Regions from separate parts of the Bradyrhizobium sp. HKCCYLR20261 genome, predicted to be linked through region 3. Evidence: predicted binding sites of a transcription regulator. Region 3 holds the regulator's gene; each other region holds the start of a gene.
What was found. The regulator PhoB, encoded in region 3, activates phosphate uptake and scavenging genes when phosphate is short. The targets are predictions, from matches to a motif close to TGTCATNNANCTGTCAT.

Region 1 (5,442 bases), on a different contig from region 3:
GATCACCAGAACAAGCCCGACATCGGCACCTCGATCGCGCGGCAGTGGTTCGACGTCGACAAGGTCGACATCATCGTCGACGTGCCCAATTCGGGCGTGGCGCTGGCGGTGAACAACGTCGTCAAGGAGAAGAACGGCGTCTACATCAATTCGGGCGCGGCGACCTCCGACCTCACCAATGCGCAGTGCTCGCCGAACACCGTGCACTGGACCTACGACACCTACATGCTGGCCCACACCACCGGTCAGGCGCTGGTCAAGGCCGGCGGCACCACCTGGTACTTCCTGACCGCGGACTACGCCTTCGGCGCGGCGCTGGAGCGCGACACCACGGCGGTGGTGACCGCGAATGGCGGCAAGGTGGTCGGGACCGTCAAGCATCCGCTCAACACCTCCGACTTCTCGTCCTTCCTGCTGCAGGCGCAGTCGTCGGGCGCTAAGGTGATCGGGCTGGCCAATGCCGGCGGCGACACCACCAACTCGATCAAGCAGGCGGCCGAGTTCGGCCTCACCAAGGGCGGCCAGAAGCTCGCTGCGCTGCTGCTGTTCCTGACCGACGTGAAGTCGATCGGGCTCGACATCGCGCAGGGCCTGAACTTCACCGAGACCTTCTACTGGGACATGAACGACCAGACCCGTGCGTTCTCGGCGCGCTTCTCCAAGCGGATGAAGAACGGCGCGCCGCCGACCATGGTGCAGGCGGGCGTCTATGCAGGCCTCTTGCATTACTTCAAGGCGCTGGAGGCACTGGGCGAGAATCCGCATGACGGCGTCAAGATCGTCGACAAGATGAAGTCGATCCCGACCGAGGATGCGCTGTTCGGCAAGGGCGAGATCCAGCCCAACGGCCGCACCATCCACACCGCCTATCTGTTCGAGGTCAAGAAGCCGTCGGACTCGAAGGGCCCGTGGGATCTCTACAAGATGGTCGGTTCGGTGCCGGGCGACCAGGCCTTCACGCCGCTCGACAAGAGCGCGTGCGCGCTGTTGAAGAAGTAAGCCGCTGCGGTCCCGGCGGTTCGCCGCCGGGACTGTCGTTTGACCCTTGGGAAACGCCGAGAAAAATAGAACAAGACGATGCAGGCTCTCTACGCACAGCTCCTGGTCGGACTGATCAACGGCTCGTTCTACGCGCTGCTCAGTCTTGGGCTTGCCGTCATCTTCGGCATGCTCAACATCATCAATTTCGCCCACGGCGCGCTCTACATGATGGGCGCGTTCTGCGCCTATTTCCTGCTGAACCTCGGCGGCATCGGCTATTGGTGGGCGCTGCTGCTGGCGCCGATCATCGTCGGCATCTTCGGCATGGTCCTGGAGCGCACGCTGCTGCAGTGGCTCGCCGGGCTCGACCATCTCTATGGCCTGCTGCTCACCTTCGGCATCGCGCTGATTGTGCAGGGCCTGTTCCAGAACTATTTCGGCTCCTCGGGCCTGCCTTACGCGATCCCGGATCAGCTGCGTGGCGGCATGAATCTCGGCTTCATGTTCCTGCCGATCTATCGCGGCTGGGTGGTCATCTTCTCGCTGGTGGTGTGTCTGGCGACCTGGTTCCTGATCGAGCGCACACGGCTCGGCGCCTATCTGCGCGCCGCCACTGAAAATCCCACGCTGGTGCGGGCCTTCGGCATCAATGTGCCGCGCATGATCACGCTGACCTACGGCCTCGGCGTCGGCCTCGCGGCGCTCGCCGGCGTGCTGTCGGCGCCGATCAACCAGGTGCGGCCGCTGATGGGCGCCGACCTGATCATCGTCGTGTTCGCGGTGGTCGTGATCGGCGGCATGGGCTCGATCATGGGCTCGATCATCACCGGCTTCGCGCTCGGCGTGATCGAGGGACTGACCAAGTATTTTTATCCCGAGGCTTCCAACACCGTGGTCTTCGTTCTGATGGTCCTGGTGCTGCTGGTGAAGCCGACGGGTCTGACCGGACGGGCGGCCTGACATGACATCGATCACCGACGAGACCCTGCCGATCACCCCGCGCGCGATGCGCGACGAGATGATCGTGTTCGTCATCATGGCGGCGCTGCTCGCCATCGTGCCGTTCACCGGGCTGTATCCGTTCTTCGTGATGCAGGCGCTGTGCTTCGCGCTCTTGGCCTGCGCCTTCAACCTGCTGATCGGCTATGGCGGCCTGCTGTCGTTCGGCCACGCGATGTTCCTGGGCACCGCGGGCTATTGCAGCGCGCATGCGCTGAAGGTCTGGGGTTTCCCGCCGGAGCTCGGCATCCTCACCGGCGTCGCCGGCGCCTTCGTGCTGTCGCTGGTCACCGGCTACATCTCGATCCGCCGCCAGGGCATCTACTTCTCGATGATCACTTTGGCGCTGTCGCAGCTGCTCTACTTCGTCTATCTGCAGACGCCGTTCACCCATGGCGAGGACGGCATCCAGGGCATTCCGCAGGGCAAGCTGTTCGGCTTTATCGACCTGTCGAAGCCTGTCACGCTGTACTACGTCGTGCTGGTCGGCTTCCTCGCCGGCTTCCTCCTGATCTTCCGCACCATCAACTCGCCGTTCGGCGAGGTGCTGAAGTCGATCCGCGAGAACGAGCAGCGCGCGATCTCGCTCGGCTATAAAACCGACCAGTACAAGCTCTTGGCCTTCATCCTGTCCGGGACCATCGCGGGCTTCGCCGGCTCGCTGAAGGTGTTCGTCGCCCAGAACGCCTCGCTGACCGACGTGCACTGGTCGATGTCCGGCGAGATCGTGCTGATGACGCTCGTCGGCGGCCTCGGAACGGTGTTTGGCCCCGTCGTGGGAGCCTTCGTGATCATCGCCATGCAGCAATATCTGGCCGGGTTCGGGCAGTGGGTCACCGTCATCCAGGGCGTCATCTTCGTCGCCTGCGTGCTCACCTTCCGCCGCGGCGTGGTCGGGGAAATCGCCCATTTGTTCAAGCGATCCCTGTAAGCCATTGATCTGAAATAAGATTATGTGCGGGGCAGAAAGTGGTGGATCATCCGTCCACCGCTTCTGCTGCGGCGTGATCCGGAGTATGACACTTCCGTGACAGGCCAGCCCTGGCCCGTTTCGGAATGGATGGATCTCGTCCCATGCTGAACTGGTTTCGCGCCGTCCTCCCCAAGGAGGAGCGGTTTTTCGATTTGTTCGCCCGCCACAACAAGGTGGTGATCCAGGGCGCGCATGCGCTGCAGGACATGCTCAAGGGCGGCGACGATGTGCTGACACACTGCCAGCGCGTCAGCCAGTTCGAGAACGAGGCCGACAACATCACCCGGGAGGTGCTGACTGCCGTCCGCCGCACCTTCATCACCCCATTCGACCGGGGCGACATCAAGAACCTGATCACCTCGATGGACGACGCCATCGACCAGATGCAGCAGACCGCCAAGGCGGTGGTGCTGTTCGAGGTCAAGGAGTTCGAGCCGACGATGCGCGAGATGGGCACGCTGCTGGTGGATTGCGCCAATCTGATCGGCCGCGCGCTGCCGCTGTTGCAGGCCATCGGCCAGAACGTGCCGATGATCACCGCGATCACCGAGGAGATGACCAAGCTCGAGGGCCGCGTCGACGATCTCCATGACATCGGGCTGAAGGAACTGTTTCTCAAGCACCGCAACGCCAACACCATGGACTTCATCGTCGGCGCCGAGATCTACGATCATCTGGAGAAGGTCGCCGATCGCTTCGACGACGTCGCCAACGAGATCAATTCGATCATGATCGAACAGGTCTAGGGTAGGGACGCGCCGTGGACGCTCATCTCGGCCTTCCCATCCTGGTCGGCCTCATCGCCGTCGCGCTTGCCTTCGACTTCCTGAACGGCCTGCACGATGCCGCCAATTCGATCGCGACCATCGTCTCGACCCGCGTGCTGCGGCCGCAATACGCGGTGTTCTGGGCGGCGTTCTTCAATTTCATCGCCTTCGGCGTGTTCGGCCTGCACGTCGCCCAGACCATCGGCACCGGGATCATCGATCCCGCCATCGTCGATGCGCAAGTGATCTTCGCCGCCCTCGTCGGCGCGATCGTCTGGAACCTCGTGACCTGGGCGGCCGGCATTCCCTCGTCGAGCTCGCACGCACTGATCGGCGGCCTGGTCGGGGCGGGGATCGCCAAGGCGGGACTCTCGGCTGCGGTGTGGAGCGGCTTGTCGAAGACGATTCTGGCGATCGTGCTGTCGCCGCTGGTCGGGCTGATCCTGGCGATGATCCTGGTCGCGATCGTGTCCTGGGCCTCGGTGCGCTCGACGCCGTTCGCAGTCGACCGCGCCTTCCGCATCCTGCAATTCGCCTCGGCGTCGCTGTATTCGCTCGGGCACGGCGGCAACGACGCGCAGAAGACGATGGGCATCATCGCCGTGCTGCTGTACTCGCAGGGCCATCTCGGCGAGCACTTCACGGTGCCGTTCTGGGTCGTGCTGTCGTGCCAGGCGGCGATGGCCTTGGGCACCCTGATGGGCGGCTGGCGCATCGTCCGCACCATGGGCCTGCGCATCACCAAGCTGAACCCGATGCAGGGCTTCTGCGCCGAGACCGGCGGCGCCATCACGCTGTTCCTGGCGACCTTCCTCGGCGTGCCCGTCTCGACCACCCACACCATCACCGGCGCCATCGTCGGCGTCGGCGCCGCCCGCCGGGCCTCTGCCGTGCGCTGGAACGTGGCCGGATCCATCGTCTACGCCTGGATCTTCACGATTCCGGCCTCGGCGATCGTCTCCGCGCTGACATTCTGGCTGGTCTCGGTGCTGCGGCACTGATCCGGCGGGACAGCCGTCTGGAGGCGTTCGGGGCCTCATGGTTCGAGACGCGCCGCAAAGGCGGCGCTCCTCACCATGAGGGTTGGGATTTTGCCGAGTCTAGGTATTTCGCTGCACATTCGGACCTCGTCCTGAGGAGCGCGCCGTTTTGCGCGCGTCTCGAAGGACGGCCGCGGGCGGGGAGCCAGTCCGGGCGTGCCCGGCGGGCAGCTGTTTAACTCCCCGGTTGGAGTTGCGGTGCAAAACGCCTATATGGAGGGCGCGCGGCGGCCGTGAGCCCGCGCTTTTCCCACGACATCGCCGCTCTCTGGCCCCGAACCGACGTCCGCCGCCCCATGTCCGATACCGCCGTCACCACCGAACAGCCGTCCCGTTCGCCGCTCTCCGACGAGGTGGCGCGCCGGCGCACCTTCGCCATCATCTCGCATCCGGACGCCGGCAAGACCACCTTGACCGAAAAACTGCTGCTGTTCGGCGGCGCTATCAATCTCGCCGGCCAGGTCAAGGCCAAGGGTGAGCGGCGCAACACCCGCTCCGACTGGATGAAGATCGAGCGCGACCGCGGCATTTCGGTCGTCACCTCGGTGATGACCTTCGAGTTCGAGGGACTGGTCTATAACCTCCTGGACACGCCGGGCCACGAAGACTTCTCCGAGGACACCTATCGCACGCTGACCGCGGTCGACTCCGCCGTGATGGTCATCGACGCCGCCAAGGGCAT
Region 2 (5,442 bases), on a different contig from region 3:
CCCCTGCCCTGTCAGCGTCACCAGCACCTGGCGCTCGTCCTCCGCTGATCGCGTCCGTGTCAGCAGATGCAGCGCCTCCATGCGCTTGAGCAGCGGGGTCAGAGTGCCCGAGTCCAGGAACAGCCGTGCGCCGATCTCCTTCACGGTAAGACCATCGCCCTCCCACAGCACCAGCATCACCAGATATTGCGGATAGGTCAGGCCAAGGCGGTCGAGCAGCGGCTTGTAGACGCGGTTGAACGCGTGGGCCGTCGAATAGACCGCGAAGCAGAGCTGGCTGCCGAGCTGGAGGGGCACGTCGGCTGTCGTCTTCTTGGGCATGGTCACACCAGGGATGGATCGTCGGGCACATCTTGGGCGTTGCGCGAGGGCTGCGGCAACGACCGGAAAACACCGATCACGAATTTTCTACCGAACAATTATATTGTGCGCAATCGATTTGTGTGCAATATACGCCTCACTGAATTCCACTCCACCCCAATCGGGAGACACCCCATGTCCGTGAACGTGCTCTACAAGACCAGCGCCAAGGCCACCGGCGGCCGCGACGGCGAGGCGGCCACCCTCGACGGCTCGCTGAGCGTCAAGCTCGCCACCCCGAAGGAGCTCGGCGGCGGCGGCGGCGCCGGCAACAATCCGGAGCAGCTGTTCGCGGCCGGCTACGCCGCCTGCTTCATCGGCGCGATGAAGTTCGTGGCCTCGCAGGGCGGCCCGAAGGTTCCGGCCGATGCGTCGGTGACCTCCACGGTCGGCATCGGTCCGCGCTCGGAAGGCGGTTTCGGCATCACTGCCGAGCTCGCGGTCTCGCTGCCCGGCCTCGCCAAGGCCGACGCCGAGGCGCTCGTCGCCAAGGCGCACGAGGTGTGCCCCTACTCCAACGCCACCCGCGGCAATGTCGACGTCAAGCTGACTGTCGTCTGAGCCTGAATTCTGCTGCGGCAGATCGCCACGCACCATGCAGCCCTCGCCTTTTCGCGAGGGCTGCATTCGCGTAAGCCCGTTTGCGCCAGTGGCGCAGCAATGCTTAATGGCCGCGAGTTGCAACCAACCTCGCGATGTCCATGACACTCCCATTTGCTCCCGGCGCCATGGCCGGCCTGCGCGTGATCGATCTCACGCGCGTGCTCGGCGGCCCCTATTGCACGCAGATCCTGGCCGACCACGGCGCCGACGTGATCAAGGTCGAGCCGCCCGCCGGCGACGAGGTCCGCGACTGGGGCCCTCCGTTCCACGACGAGGACGCGGCCTACTTCGTCGGCATCAACCGCAACAAGCGCTCGATCGGCCTCGACCTCGCCTCCGAGGGCGGCCGCGTCGTGCTGCTGAAGATGCTCGAGAATGCCGACGTGCTGATCGAGAACTTCAAGCCGGGCACCCTGGAAAAGTGGGGCATCGGCAGCGACGTGCTGCGCGAGAAATTCCCCAAGCTCGTGCACTGCCGCATCTGCGGCTTCGGCGCCGACGGCCCGCGCGGCGGCAATCCCGGCTATGACGCGATCATCCAGGCGATGACCGGCATGATCGCGGCGACCGGCTCGCCCGAGAGCGGCCCGATGCGGATCGGCGTGCCCTTGGTCGACATCACCACGGGCCTCTACGCCGCGATCGGCATCCTGATGGCGCTGTCGGAACGGCAGCGCTCCGGCGAGGGCCAGTTCCTCGAGGTCACGCTCTACGAAACGGGCCTCGCGATCATGCATCCGCACACCGCCAACTACTTCATGCATGGCAAGCCGCCACAGCTGACCGGCAACGAGCATCCGAACCTCGTGCCCTACGCGATCTTCCCGACCAAGACCGACGACATCTTCATCGGCGTCGGCAATGACGGCACCTTCCGCAAGCTCGCCAAGGAGATCGGCCGCCCCGAGCTCGGCACCGATCCGCGCTTCGCCCGCAACCGCGACCGCGTCGCCAATCGCGAGGCGCTGCGCGCCGAGCTCGCCGCCGTGTTCCGGCAGTTCGAGGCCGAGCCGCTGTGCGACCGCCTGCTCGCCGCCGGCCTGCCCGCCGGCCCGGTGCAGAAGATCGATCAGGCGCTGACCAATCCGCACACGCTGTATCGCGGCGATGTCATCGAGAAGGATTGGTACAAGGGCGTGGCGTCGCCGATCCGGCTCGAACGCACCAAGCCGAGCCTGCGCTCGACACCGCCGAAATACAGCCAGCACGCCGAGGAGGTGCTGAGCGAGTTCGGCTACACGCCGAGCGAGATCGAAGCGTTGCGGAAAGCTGGAACCGTCTGCACGGAACGCAAACGCTGATCGCATCGCACGCGCTGCGTCGCCGCGTCGCACCACGACGCGGTGACGGAGAGATGCGATTTACCGCTTTTCGCGGACGCACTGCGCGTGGCTTTCCCGCGTCAGGTCATACGTCTATACATTCACATAACTGTCATCTGGCGCTGTTAACGGCCGCCACGACCGATGACGTTCATGGGAGGATCTTTTTGATGTCATTTCGACAAATTGCTGCCGCGACTGCCGTTGCAGCCACCTTTGGTTTTGCTGCTTCGCCCGCACTCGCGGTGACTGAAATCCAGTGGTGGCACGCCATGACCGGCGGCAACAACGACATCGTCAACAAGCTCGCCGAAGAGTTCAACGCCTCGCAGAGCGACTACAAGGTCGTGCCAACCTTCAAGGGCGCCTATCCCGACACGATGAACGCCGGCATCGCCGCGTTCCGCGCCGGCAACGCGCCTCATATCATGCAGGTGTTCGAGGTCGGCACCGCGACGATGATGAGCGCCAAGGGCGCCATCAAGCCGGTTTATGAGCTGATGAAGGAAGCGGGCGAGCCGTTCGATCCGAAGGCCTATCTGCCGGCGATCACCGGCTACTACTCGACGTCGAAGGGCGACATGCTGTCGTTCCCGTTCAACTCGTCGTCCATGGTGATGTGGATCAACAAGGACGAGCTGAAGAAGGCCGGCGTCGCCGAGATTCCGAAGACTTGGCCGGAGGTGTTCGAGGCCGCCAAGAAGCTGAAGGCAGCCGGTCACGACACCTGCGGCTTCTCCAATGCCTGGGCGTCGTGGGCGCACATCGAGCAGTTCTCGGCCTGGCACAACGTGCCGATCGGCACCAAGGCCAACGGTCTCGACGGCTTCGACACGGTGCTGGAATTCAACACCCCGCTTCACATCAAGCATTTGCAGAACCTCGTCGAGCTGCAAAAGGACAAGACCTACGACTATTCCGGCCGCGGCTCGGCCTCCGAGAGCCGCTTCGGCTCCGGCGAATGCGCGATCTTCATGACCTCGTCGGGCTACTACGCCACCGCCAAGAGCACCGCGAAGTTCGACTTCACCTCAGCGCCGATGCCGTATTATCCGGACGTGCAGGGCGCGCCGCAGAACTCGATCATCGGCGGCGCCTCGCTGTGGGTGATGGGCGGCAAGACGGCGAACGAGTACAAGGGCGTCGCCAAGTTCTTCACCTTCCTGTCGGACACCAACCGCCAGGCCAGGCTGCATCAGGAGTCCGGCTATCTGCCGATCACCACCGCGGCCTATGAGAAGACCAAGGCGGACGGCTTCTACGACAAGAACCCGGTGCCGCAGACGCCGCTGAAGGAGCTCACCAACAAGCCGCCGACCGAGAATTCGCGCGGCCTGCGCTTCGGCAACATGGTGCAGATGCGTGACGTCTGGGCCGAGGAGATCGAGGCCGCGCTCGCCGGCAAGAAGACCGCCAAGGAGGCGCTGGATTCCGCCGTTGCCCGCGGCAATGCGATGTTGCGCACCTTCGAGAAAACGGCCAAGTAAGGAAACGGCAAAGTCAGGCCGTCCCAGAGGCTTCCTCTCCCGCCGGAGGGGAAGCCTCACTTCTATCCCTCACGCGGCGCGCTCCATGGAAAAGTCGGTCGTCTTCAACGGCAAGCTCCTGCCCTACCTGCTGCTGGCGCCGCAGCTCGCGATCACGCTGATCTTCTTCTACTGGCCGGCCAGCCAGGCAATCTGGCAGTCGTTCCTGCGCGAGGACGCGTTTGGCCTCAATTCCGAATTCGTCGGGTTCGAGAACTACCAGGCGCTGTTCGCCCAGCCGGAATATTACACCGCCATCGGCACGACCGTGGTGTTCTCCTCGCTGGTCACCGTGCTGTCGCTCGGCGTCGCGCTGCTGTTCGCGACGCAGGCCGACAAGAACCTCAAGGGCGCCTCCGCCTACAAGACGCTGATGATCTGGCCCTATGCGGTCGCGCCGGCGATCGCCGGCGTGCTGTGGTTCTTCATCTTCCACCCGACGCTCGGCACCCTGGCGCGCCCGCTGCGCGTCATGGGCTTCAACTGGAACCCGATGCTCGACGGCACCCACGCCATGATCCTCGTCGTGATGGCCGCGGTCTGGAAGCAGGTCGCCTACAACTTCCTGTTCTTCCTCGCGGGCCTCCAGGCGATCCCGAAAAGCGTGATCGAGGCCGGCGCGATCGACGGCGCGGGCCCGCTGCGCCGGTTCTGGACCATCATCTTCCCGCTGCTGTCGCCGACCACCTTCTTCCTGCTGGTCGTCAACATCGTCTACGTATTCTTCGAGACCTTCGGCATCATCGACGCGGTCACCGCCGGCGGCCCGGCCGGCTCGACCACCACGATGGTCTACAAGGTGTTCGCCGACGGCCGGCTCGGCGGCGATCTCGGCGGCTCCGCCGCGCAATCGGTCGTGCTGATGGTGATCGTGATCGCGCTGACCGCGATCCAGTTCCGCTATGTCGAGCGCAAGGTGCAGTACTGATGGTCGAGCATCGCCCGCTCCGGGACCTCGTCGCCTACATCGTGCTCTCGCTGGGCGTGCTGATCTTCGCCTTCCCGGTCTACGTCGCCTTCATCGCCTCGACCTATGACGCTGCGACCGTCGTCAGCGGCAACCTGCCGCTCACGCCGGGCGGCCGCATGCTGGAGAACTACTATCGCGCCGTGTTCGTCGGCGGCTCACGGTTCATGAACCAGCCCGTCGGCGTGCTGCTCGCGAACTCCTTCATCACCGCGATCGGCATCGCCGTCGGCAAGATCATCATCTCGATCCTGTCGGCGTTCGCGATCGTCTATTTCCGTTTTCCGTTCCGCAAGACCGCGTTCTGGATCATCTTCATCACCCTGATGCTGCCGGTCGAGGTGCGCATCTATCCGACCTACAAGGTCGTCGCCGATTTGCGCATGCTCGACACCTATGCGGGCCTGATCCTGCCGCTGATCGCCTCGGCCACCGGCACCCTGCTGTTCCGCCAGTTCTTCATGACCGTCCCCGACGAGCTGCTGGAAGCCTCGCGCATCGACGGCGCAGGTCCTCTGCGATTCTTCTGGGACACGCTACTGCCGCTGTCCATGACGACGGTGGCGGCGCTGTTCGTGATCCAGTTCATCTACGGCTGGAACCAGTATCTCTGGCCGCTGCTGATCACCACCAAGGATTCGATGCAGACCATCGTGATCGGCAT
Region 3 (5,442 bases):
CTCCCCGGGGTTTAGCGTCCCCGCACGAAGGGTGGCAAGCGCCGCGTCGGCCTCGGAACCGCGCGGGCGGCGGTTGAAGAATACGGCGCCGGCCCAGATCAGTCCGAACAGGACGACCGCGACGATCCCCAGGTCGGCGATTCCGTCACCGAGCGCGCTCGCAACATCGGCCCACGTTCCGGTCAGGCCGAACAGCGGCGCCAGCAGCGTGGCGGCCTCGACGCCGCCGATCACCAGCGCGATCATCACCGACAGCCCGGTGATCACCAGATTGTAGCGTCGCTTGCGGGCGGGATCCGTCAGCGCCCAGCGGTAGGCGCCGACCATCAGCATGCCGTCGGCGGTGTCGACGGTCGCCATCGCCGCGGCGAACAGCGCCGGGAACACCAGGATATGCACCAGGCTCTCGCCGCGGGCCGCTTCGGTCGCCGACAGGCTCAAAAGACCGATCTCGCTGGCGGTGTCGAAGCCAAGGCCGAACAGGAAGCCGAGCGGGAACATATGCCAGGCGCGCGAAACGACCCGCAGCACGGGCCGCAGCAGACGAATCAGGAGGCCGTTGCCGGGGCTCGCGCTGTCCGTCTCGGACCGGGGCGAGCGGCGCCAGAGGTTCACGAACAGGACGAGGTTCGCCAACGCGATCAGCAGCAGGAAGCCTGCCGAGACCGAGGTGCCGATGGCGCCGCCGATCGCGCGGATCGCACTGTCCTCCCGCAACAGATCCGCGCCGGCGACCAGGCTCACGACGATCGTGGCGATCACGACGACGCTCGAATGGCCGAGCGCGAAGTAAAGACCCGCGGCGCGCGGCGCATCGCCGTCCTGCACCAGCTTGCGGACCACATTGTCGATCGCCGCAATATGATCGGCATCGACGGCGTGGCGGAGGCCGAGCAGCCAGGCCAGCAGCGCGGTGCCGACGATGGCCGGACGGTCGGCGTAGAGCGCGAACGCCCAGGCCCAGGCGAGCGCATTGGCGAGCACAAGGCCGGCCAGCAGCATCGCATTGCGACGCCCGACCGGCCGCAGCCAAGCCGGAACGAAACGCGCGGAGCGAGGATGATCAATTGGCAAAATCGTCATACTCGGACAAGAGAGCAAGACCTGCGCCAAAAGGCAAGGCTCGCGCTGCCGCGCCCAAATCACTTGTAAATCAACCCTCGTCGCCCGTGCGGCTGAGGTCCCCGGCATTGCTTTGGCAATCCGCTATCCGGTCACGCACAAACATTGACCAGCCGGTGTCCAACTCTCTTCCTCTTCCTGTCCCTCCCCTCACCGCGCGGATGCGCTCTGCGCGGCGATCTCGCGCCGCACGGCCGCCTCGAACTGGCTGGCGGGCGCGGCAAACATCAGCCGGGTCTCCTCGTGGAACGCCGAGAAGATCCCGACCACCACCGGCTCGCCGCCGATCTCGGCCAGGATCGGCGAGCCCGAATAGCCGAAATTGGCAAGGCAATGCACGGTCAGGAGACGGGCGTCCCTGGTCATGCTTGCGCTACAATTGCGCTGGCCGGTCGGCGAATAGCGCCGCTCCTGGCCATAGCCGATCTCGGAGATGGCGCCGGCCTTGGTCGCAGCCGCGAGCTCATCCCGGCCCACGGACTTCACCGCCACGGGCTTCGAGGGCAGCGCATCCTTCAGGATGATCAACGCCCAGTCGGCTGGCGAGCGGTCCAGCGACCATTTGTCGTGCTGGGTCGGAATGAACTCAGGCGCCACGATCAGCTTGTCGGCGACCGACGAGGCCGCGGGAGTGCCTCTGTTCATGCCAGCGAGGAAATGGACGTTGCCGGGGCTGACCTGCCCGACGCCGTTGAAGACACAATGCGCCGCCGTGAGCACCACGCGCGGCGCCACCAGCGTGCCGGTGCACGAACCTCCCGTGCTGTATTGCGCCACGGTCACGACACCGATCGAGGAGGCCGGCCAGGAGGTGGGATCGACGACGTCGCCGAAGTGCCGGTCGAGACCGAGCAACTGCTCCGCGCGCGGATTGGCAATCCCGGCATCGACCGATTCCGGCTTCGGCCGCCACGCGGCAATGGTGGCCTCGGCCTGGCGCCGCTGCGCTTCGCTGAGCTTCACTCTCTGAATCTCACGGCCGGCCGACCTGACGCCGCTGCGACCGGCCATCACGAGCCAGGCATAACCCTGGATGACGTCCCGGGTCATGACCTCGCCGTCGAGCATCATCAGGCCGAGCATGTATTGCGACTGGGCAAAGCCCTGCGCGGCGGCGCGATTGAACCAGCGGGCGGCTTCGCCGTGATCGCGGGCGGCGCCTTCACCGTTGAAATAGGCGATGCCGAGATAATGCTGGGCGACGGCGAGCCCTTGATCGGCGGCCTTGCGGTACCAGACCAGCGCCTCCGCCTGGTTGCGCGGGGCGCCCAGGCCGAAGGCCTGCATGAATCCGACATTGAACTGCGCGCGCGCATCGCCCTTGGCGGCGAGCGGCTGGAGCCGGCGTAACGCCGCCGCCGGCAGCCCGTTCGAAGCCGCAGCGACGGCGTCCTCGAGCTCGGCGGCCGCGGCATTGCCGGCAGCCACAAGCAACAAGGCCAACAAGATAGCGAGCGTCCTGATCATTGCGTCTGCCGAGGTCCGACCATGATGATGGGAACTCGATCACACAGGATCAAGACGGCAACGGCATGACCGCGCGATCAGGCCTGCTCGCCCGTTAGGCCTGCTCCGACTTGGCGAAGCGATCGTCCAGCGCATAGCCGGCGCCACGCACAGTGCGGATCGGATCCTGCTCGCGGCCGGGATTGAGCAGCTTGCGCAGGCGGCCGATGTGCACGTCCACCGTGCGCTCATCGATATAGATGTCGCGGCCCCAGACGCTGTCGAGCAACTGCTCGCGGCTGAACACGCGGCCGGGATGCTCGAGGAAGAATTCGAGCAGGCGGTATTCGGTCGGGCCGAGATCGATCGGCCGGCCCGAGCGCGCCACGCGGCGCTTCTCACGGTCGAGCTCGATGTCGCCATAGGAAAGCACTGTCGCCAGCCGCTCCGGGCTCGCCCGCCGCAGCAGGCCCTTCACGCGCGCCAGCAGCTCCGGCACCGAGAACGGCTTGACGATGTAGTCGTCGGCGCCGGTCGCAAGCCCCCGCACACGCTCGCTCTCCTCGCCGCGCGCGGTGAGCATGATGATCGGCAGCTGCTTGGTCTCGGACCGCGCCCGCAGCCGCCGGCACAGCTCGATGCCGGACAGGCCCGGCAGCATCCAGTCGAGCACGACCAGATCGGGCACGCGCTCCTTGAGCCGCGTGTCGGCCTCGTCGCCGCGCGCCACGGTCTCGACCTCGTAGCCTTCGGCCTCGAGGTTGTAGCGCAGCAGCGTCGTCAGCGCCTCCTCGTCCTCAACCACCAGAATTCGCGCACCCATGTCGAAATCGTCTTTCTCAGTTACCGGGGATCGTGGTCGCGAAGCTGGTCATGTCGCCCTTCGGGCGCTTGTCCATGATCTGCTGGCCCTCGATCATATAGAACACCGTCTCGGCGATGTTGGTGGCGTGGTCCCCCATCCGCTCGATGTTCTTGGCGCAGAACATCAAATGGATGCAGAACGAGATGTTGCGCGGGTCTTCCATCATGTAGGTCAGGAGCTCGCGGAACAGCGAGGTGCAGATCGCGTCCACCTCCTCGTCGCCCTTCCAGACCGTCATCGCCGCCGGCAGGTCATGCGCCGCATAGGCGTCCAGCACCGTCTTGACCTGCGACTGCACCAGATCAGTCATGTGCTCGAGGCCGCGGATCAGCTTCAGCGGATGGAAGTCGCTCTCCAGCGCGGCGACGCGCTTGCCGATGTTCTTGGCGAGGTCGCCGATGCGCTCCAGATCGGTGGCGACGCGCATCGCGCCGACGATCTCGCGCAAATCCACCGCCATCGGCTGGCGGCGGGCGATCGTCAGCACCGCGCGCTCCTCGATGATGCGCTGCAGCTTGTCGACCTCGGCGTCGGCGGCGACCACCTTCTGGCCGAGCGCCACGTCGCGCCGCACCAGCGCGTCGACGGAATCGACGATCAGCCGCTCGGCGAGGCCGCCCATCTCCGACACCAGCCGGGTCAGGTCCTGCAGATCGCTGTCGAACGCCTTGGCGGTATGTTCACTGGCCATGTTGATCTCCTGAAGAATGCTGTCGGCGTCAGCCGAACCGGCCGGTGATGTAGTCCTGGGTCCGCCGATCGCTCGGCGAGGTGAAGATCTTGCTGGTCTCGTCGAACTCGATCAGCTCGCCGAGATACATGAAGGCGGTCTTGTCGGAGACGCGGGCCGCCTGCTGCATGTTATGGGTGACGATCGCGATCGTATAGTTCTCCGCGAGCTCCTGGATCAGCTCCTCGACCTTGGCGGTCGAGATCGGGTCGAGCGCCGAGCACGGCTCGTCGAACAGGATCACCTCGGGCCGGACGGCGACCGTGCGCGCGATGCACAAGCGCTGCTGCTGGCCGCCGGACAGCGACAGGCCGGAGGCGTTGAGCTTGTCCTTGACCTCGTTCCACAGCGCGCCGCCGCGCAGCGCCTTCTCGACGCGGTCGTCCATCTCGGACTTCGAGATCTTCTCGTAGAGACGGATGCCGAAGGCGATGTTCTCGTAGATCGTCATCGGGAACGGCGTCGGCTTCTGGAACACCATGCCGACCCGCGCGCGCAGCAGATTGAGATCGAGCTTGGGATCGAGGATGTTGGTGTTGTCCAGCATCAGCTGGCCGGTGGCGCGCTGGCCCGGATAGAGATCGTACATCCGGTTGAAGATGCGCAGCAGGGTGGACTTGCCGCAGCCGGACGGGCCGATGAACGCCGTGACGCGGTTGGTGCCCAGCGTCAGGTTGATGTTCTTCAGCGCGTGATGATCGCCGTAATAGAAGTTCAGGTTGCGCGCGGTCACCTTGGCCGGCGCCTCGGGGAGCGGCTGGCCGTGAAGGGTGTGAGCGGGCTGACTGACGGAGACGGACAGTTCGGTCATTTCGTTTTCCTCTCGGCGCCGAGAATGCGTGCACCGACGTTCAAAGCGAGCACGGCCAGAGTGATGAGAAGGGCTCCGCTCCAGGCCAATTGCTTCCAATAGGCATACGGGCTCTGCACGAAGTTGTTGATGGTGACAGGCAGGTTCGCCATCGTCTTGGAGAGGTTGAGGCTCCAGAACTGGTTCGACAGCGCGGTGAACAGGAGCGGCGCGGTTTCGCCGGCGACGCGGGCGGTCGCCAGCAGCACGCCGGTGATGAGGCCGGAGCGCGCCGCGCGGTAGGCGATGCGGCGGATCACCAGCGAGCGCGGCAGGCCAAGCGCCGAGGCTGCCTCGCGCAGCGGGTTGGGCACCAGCAGCAGCATGTCCTCGGTGGTGCGCAGCACGACCGGGATCACGATGACGGCCAGCGCCAGCGCACCGGCGATGGCGGAGAAGCCGCCCATCGGCACCACGACGGCGCCGTAG
Region 4 (5,442 bases), on a different contig from region 3:
GAGTTCGCTCATCATCTCGTCCTCCCGGGAGACTTCGGCAACGTCGCGGGCATCATCGTTTCGGCGCGAGCCCGGCCAGCAACACCTCGAAGCTGGCCAGCGCCTCGGCCGGCGAAAACGGCTCGCCCCACAGCCGCTGCAGCACGAAGCCCTGGAACATCGCGACCATGGTGCGTGCCATACTGCGCGGGTTGACCGCGCGGTCGATCACGCCGAGCCGCTGGCCGCGCTGCAGAAGCTCGGCGATGACCGCGATCGGCTTGCGGACGCCATCCACGACCTGATCGCGGACGGCATCGTCGCGCAGCGCCTCGGCCCAGAGCTGCAGGGCAATCCGTCGGCTGCGCAGCCCCTCCTCCTTCTGCATGTCCGCCAGCGAGGCGCGCGCGATCGCGCGCAGGCCTTCGAGCGGGTCCTGACTGTCGCGCGCGGCCGCGAGCAGCGCCGCATCGCGGGCATGGCGATGCTCACCGATCGCCTGGATCAGTTCCTCCTTGCTGGCGAAATGGCCGTAGATGCCGCCGGCACTGAGGCCGGACTCGGCGATCACGTCGGCAATCGTCGTCTGGTGGAAGCCCTGACGCGCGAAGCAGGCCGCTGCGGCGCGCAGGATTTCTTCGCGGCGGGCGGCCATCGTCGCCGGCTTCAGCTTCGGCATGCGCACCTCCTGGCCGAGCGACCAATCGCCTTCGAGCACAATCACCATACAAAACGAATATTCGTTTTGTAAAGAGGGGACGTTCTGCCGCCTTTCGGCATGGCGGCAATCCGCCGGGCGCTCTTGTCTCCGCCGCGCTTTCGGGCACAACTCGGCCCGCGCAACAGAAGCCGAATCCTTGCCCGCCCCATCCCAGTCCACATCGCCGGTCGCCTGGCTCAACAACCAGCCTTATCTGCTGCTCACGCTGGCCTCGCTGTTCTGGGCGGGCAACATCGTGCTGGCGCGCTATGTCGCCGGCCACGTGCCGCCGCTGACCTTGTCGTGCATTCGTTGGATCGGAACCTTCCTGATGCTATGGCCGTTCGCGCGGGAGCATCTGGCGAAGGACTGGCGTACCCTGCTCGCGCATTGGCCGCTGATCCTGCTGTTCGCGCTCACCGGCTTTGCGATCAACAACGCGCTGTCCTACTGGGCGATGCAATATACTCAGGCGCTCAACGGGCTGCTGATCCAATCGTCGACGCCGCTATTCGTGGCGCTGTGGTCGCTGCTGCTGTTCGGCGTGCGGCTGACCTGGGGGCAACTCGCGGGCATCGCGATGTCGCTTGTCGGCGTGCTGGTGATCCTGCTGCGTGGCGATCTCGGTGCGCTCGCGGGCATCCAATTCAATCGGGGTGACCTGATGTTCGCCGGCGCGCTCTGGGTGTTCGGGCTCTACTCGGCGGCCATGACCCGCAAGCCCGCCGTGCACCAGTTGTCGCTGATCTCATCCTGCACGGCGGCCGGCGCCGTGCTGCTGCTGCCGCTCGCGGCCTGGGAGTACAGCTCTGGATTCGTGCTGAGGCTGGACTTGCTCTCCATGCTGACGCTCGGCTACGTGATCGTGTTCGCCTCGACGCTCGCCTATCTGTTCTTCAATCGCGGCATCAGCCTGATCGGACCGAACCGCGCCGCACCGTTCCTGCATCTGGTGCCACTGTTCGGCTCGGTGCTGGCGATCCTGCTGCTCGGCGAAGAGTTGAAGCTGTTCCATCTCGCGGGCTACGCGCTGGTCATCGTCGGTGTGATCATTGCTTCGCGCGTGCCGCTCAAGCAGCCCCGCACCGCCGGAGAGGCGCCCAAGAACTAAGCGTGCGGCAACACGCCCCAGGGCGAACAGCGCGCATCATCCGGCTGTCATGGAACTGTCAACGGAGCGTCAGGGCGCCTGTTCAGAACCACGCGTGGTTCAAGCTCAGGAGGCTTTCCATGCATCGATTTTTTCTGACCACCGTGGCCGCTCTGGCCCTCAGCACCGGCGCCGCGCTCGCCCAGGGCGAAGGCGAATTCCCCGCCAAGCTCGCTGGCCACGCCGTGCTGCCAGCCGAGTCCTTCATCGACGCGCCCGCCGACGCTCCGGACGATCTCAAGACCTCCGGCAAATACACCACTGGCAAGCGCGTCGAGGCGATCGGCAGCGTGATGGGCAAGTCTTATGAGCGGCCGACCGGCGTATCGCTGCCGTTCAAGGGACAGCCGCTGCAGGGGCATTCCGGCATCAAGACTATGGCCGACGGCACGTTCTGGGTGCTGACCGACAACGGCATGGGCTCGCGCTACAACTCGCCGGATTCGATGCTCTATCTCAATCATCACAAGATCGACTGGGCCGCCGGCAAGGTGGAGCGGCTCGAGACCATCTTCCTGCACGATCCCGACAGGAAGGTGCCGTTCCGCATCGTCCACGAGAATACGGCCAAGCGCTATCTGACCGGTGCCGATTTCGACACCGAGGGCTTCCAGATCATCGGCGATCACATCTGGATCGGCGACGAGTTCGGCCCCTACCTTATCAAGGCGGACAAGAGCGGCAAGGTGCTCGCCGTATTCGAGACGGTTGCTGACGGCAAGCCGGTGCGCTCGCCCGACCATTGGGCGGTCCAGTCCCCCGGCGCGCCCGGCGCGAGCTACACCAACGTCAATCTGCGGCGCTCGAAGGGCTATGAGGGCTTCGCGGCATCCACCGACGGCAAGTTCATCTATGGCCTGCTGGAAGGGCCGCTGTGGGACGCCGAGAAGAAGGATTGGGAGAAGGTCGACGGCAAGGAAGCCTCGCGCATCCTCGAATTCGACGTCGCCGCGGAAAAGTTCACTGGCCGCTATTGGCAATATGTGTTCGAGCAGAACGGCAACGCAATCGGCGACTTCAACATGATCGACCCGACACAGGGCCTGATCATCGAGCGTGACAATGGCGAGGGCACCGCTGACAAGGCCTGCCCGCAGGGCACCCGCGGCGACAACTGCTTCCCTGACCTGGCCAAGTTCAAGCGCGTCTACAAGATCGAGCTGTCGGACGCCAATGTCGGCAAGCCGGTCCGCAAGATCGCCTATATCGACCTGATGAAGATCAGGGATCCGGACAAGAAGGCGCGCAAGCCGCTGAATGACGGCGTGCTCGCCTTCCCGTTCTTCACGATCGAGAATGTCGATCGCGTCGACGACACCCACATCATCGTCGGCAACGACAACAACCTGCCGTTCTCGTCGAGCCGCGATCCCAACAAGGCCGACGACAACGAGTTCGTGCTGCTCGAGGTGGGCGACTTCCTGAAGGCGAAGTAAACGCCTCACCATCGTGAGCGTCGCCGTTGTCCCCGAGGGCAACGGCGACGGTTCGATCAGGCCGTCCGCACCTTGGCCATGAAGCCGTCGACGGCCTGCTGCAGCAGGCCCGACTGGCTGTCGAGCTCGCGGGCACTCGACAGCACCTCGGACGCAGCGGTGCCGGTCGCTTCAGCGGCCTTGGTGACGCCACCGATATGCGCGCTGATCTCGTTGGAGCCGGCCGCGACCGACTGGATGTTGCGGGCGATCTCGCGCGTTGCATCGCCCTGCTGCGCGATCGAGGTCGAGATCGAGTTGGTGATCTCGCTCATCTGCGCGATCGTCTGGGTGATGCCGGTGATGGCCGCGACAGCATCCTGGGTCGAGGTCTGCATCGCCGCGACCTGCGCGGAGATCTCCTCGGTCGCCTTGGCCGTCTGGTTGGCCAGCGCCTTCACCTCGGAGGCGACGACCGCAAAGCCCTTGCCGGACTCGCCGGCGCGCGCCGCTTCGATCGTGGCGTTCAGCGCCAGCAGGTTGGTCTGCGCGGCGATCGAGTGGATCAGCTTGACGACCTCGCCGATCTTCTCGGCGCCGGTCGAGAGAACCTGCACCGTGGCATTGGTGCGCTCGGCATCGCCGACAGCCTTGCTCGCGATCTCGGTCGAGCGGGCGACCTGGCGCGAGATCTCGCTGACGGAGCTCGACAGCTCCTCCGCCGCGGCCGCGACCGTTCCGACGTTGTCGTTCGCGCTCTGGGTGGCGTTGCTGACGGTCGAGGCGCGGACGCTGGCGTCGCTCGCCGTGGCCGTCATCGACTGCGCGGTGTGCTGCATGCCCTCGGCCGCAGAGGCCACAGAGCGGACGATGCCGTTCACGCTGCGCTCGAAATCGGCCGCAAGGTTCTGCATCGCGGCGCGCCGCTCGGCTTCCGTCCGCTGCTTGGTCGCAGCCTCCGCCTGCTCGAGCTCGCGCATCCGCAGCGCGTTGTCCTTGAAGATCTGCACCGTGGCCGCCATGGCGCCGACCTCGTCGCCGCGGCCGACGCCGGGGATCTCGCCGTCGAGCCGGCCGTCGGCGATCTCCTGCATGCGGTTGCCGAGACGATTGAGCGGAATGCTGATGCTGCGGCTGATCAGCCAGGCGATGGCGCCGGCGATGACCGCGATGCCGGCGCAGGCCAGCCACATCATCCACTTCAACGGCTGCAGCTTGGCGTCGAGATCGTCGACATAGACGCCGGTGCCGACGAACATATTCCAGCCGGGGATCGCCATCGCGTAGGAGATCTTGCGGGTCGGCTGCTCCTGACCCGGGCGGAGATATTCGTAACGCAGCGTGACCTCGCCGTCTTTGGCAACGCCGTCGCGCAATTCGACGACGAGCTTGCGCCCGTTGAGCTCGAAGTCGATCACGTTCGAGCCGCGCTGCTTCATGTCCTGCGAGATCACGACGGTGCCGTCCATCGTGTAGGCGAACAGATAGCCCATGCCCTTGTCGAAGGTCATGCTCCGGCCGCGATTGACGAACTCGTCGAGCGCGGCTTCCTTCGTCATCTTGCCGGCGTCGACCTCCTTGATCAGGCCCAGCGCCATGTTACGCGCCGTCTCGACGATCGCCCGGCACTGCTCGATGCGGGCGTTGACCATCTCCCGATGCATCAGATTGGCGGCGAAGGTTCCGGCTGCGGCGAGGCCCAGGAGCGCGACGCCAACCACGATGGCGAGCTTGGGCGCAATCTTCATGTTATTCAGCAGCACGCAGCGAACTCCACCCTGATCATTGTCATCGTTTGTCAAGATTGACTGCCGATGAATTGAGCAGGGCATGGTTAGGGTTCGGTTGCGAACGGGCCCCGTAGAAACCCGGATCAGCTCGCGGCCGCGGCCTCCGGCGCAGGAATCGCAGAGGCTGCCGATCGCAGCGGCGCGAACTCCTCGGCGGTCAGCGTCTCCTTCGCGATCAGCAGCGTGACGCCACGTTCGAGGTCCTCGCGGTGGCCTTCGAGGATCGCGCGCGCACGGGCGCCGCCCTCCGCGATCAGGTCGCGCACGGCGAGATCGATCTCGCGCCCGGTCACCTCGGCCGCCGAGACGATCTGGTCCTGCGGCTGCAGGAACGACGCCTGCGGCCGCGGCGCGTAGGTGCGCTGGCCAACGGTCGCGTCCATGCCGTACTTCGTGACCATCTCGATG

Region 1: the regulator PhoB is predicted to act here: its motif matches at 2,997-3,013, upstream of ACQR1L_RS07260 (DUF47 domain-containing protein).
Region 2: the regulator PhoB is predicted to act here: its motif matches at 2,385-2,401, upstream of ugpB (sn-glycerol-3-phosphate ABC transporter substrate-binding protein UgpB).
Region 4: the regulator PhoB is predicted to act here: its motif matches at 1,836-1,852, upstream of ACQR1L_RS24415 (esterase-like activity of phytase family protein).

What each region holds. Positions count from the first base shown of each region.
Region 1 covers NZ_JBNPUZ010000003.1:8,086-13,527, reverse strand. The annotation lists gene ACQR1L_RS07275 (ABC transporter substrate-binding protein) at 1-999, shown strand, start outside; gene ACQR1L_RS07270 (branched-chain amino acid ABC transporter permease) at 1,078-1,941, shown strand; gene ACQR1L_RS07265 (branched-chain amino acid ABC transporter permease) at 1,943-2,911, shown strand; gene ACQR1L_RS07260 (DUF47 domain-containing protein) at 3,055-3,699, shown strand; gene ACQR1L_RS07255 (anion permease) at 3,714-4,721, shown strand; gene ACQR1L_RS07250 (peptide chain release factor 3) at 5,057-5,442, shown strand, end outside.
Region 2 covers NZ_JBNPUZ010000004.1:254,330-259,771, reverse strand. The annotation lists gene ACQR1L_RS11285 (MarR family winged helix-turn-helix transcriptional regulator) at 1-321, opposite strand, end outside; gene ACQR1L_RS11280 (organic hydroperoxide resistance protein) at 496-921, shown strand; gene ACQR1L_RS11275 (CaiB/BaiF CoA transferase family protein) at 1,062-2,264, shown strand; gene ugpB (sn-glycerol-3-phosphate ABC transporter substrate-binding protein UgpB) at 2,456-3,772, shown strand; gene ugpA (sn-glycerol-3-phosphate ABC transporter permease UgpA) at 3,858-4,739, shown strand; gene ugpE (sn-glycerol-3-phosphate ABC transporter permease UgpE) at 4,739-5,442, shown strand, end outside.
Region 3 covers NZ_JBNPUZ010000001.1:114,244-119,685, forward strand. The annotation lists gene ACQR1L_RS00535 (HoxN/HupN/NixA family nickel/cobalt transporter) at 1-1,002, opposite strand, end outside; gene ACQR1L_RS00540 (trypsin-like serine protease) at 1,273-2,589, opposite strand; gene phoB (phosphate regulon transcriptional regulator PhoB) at 2,684-3,391, opposite strand; gene phoU (phosphate signaling complex protein PhoU) at 3,408-4,124, opposite strand; gene pstB (phosphate ABC transporter ATP-binding protein PstB) at 4,153-4,974, opposite strand; gene pstA (phosphate ABC transporter permease PstA) at 4,971-5,442, opposite strand, start outside.
Region 4 covers NZ_JBNPUZ010000012.1:47,393-52,834, forward strand. The annotation lists gene ACQR1L_RS24400 (sulfite exporter TauE/SafE family protein) at 1-12, opposite strand, end outside; gene ACQR1L_RS24405 (TetR/AcrR family transcriptional regulator) at 53-880, opposite strand; gene ACQR1L_RS24410 (DMT family transporter) at 837-1,790, shown strand; gene ACQR1L_RS24415 (esterase-like activity of phytase family protein) at 1,910-3,265, shown strand; gene ACQR1L_RS24420 (methyl-accepting chemotaxis protein) at 3,322-5,007, opposite strand; gene ftsH (ATP-dependent zinc metalloprotease FtsH) at 5,118-5,442, opposite strand, start outside.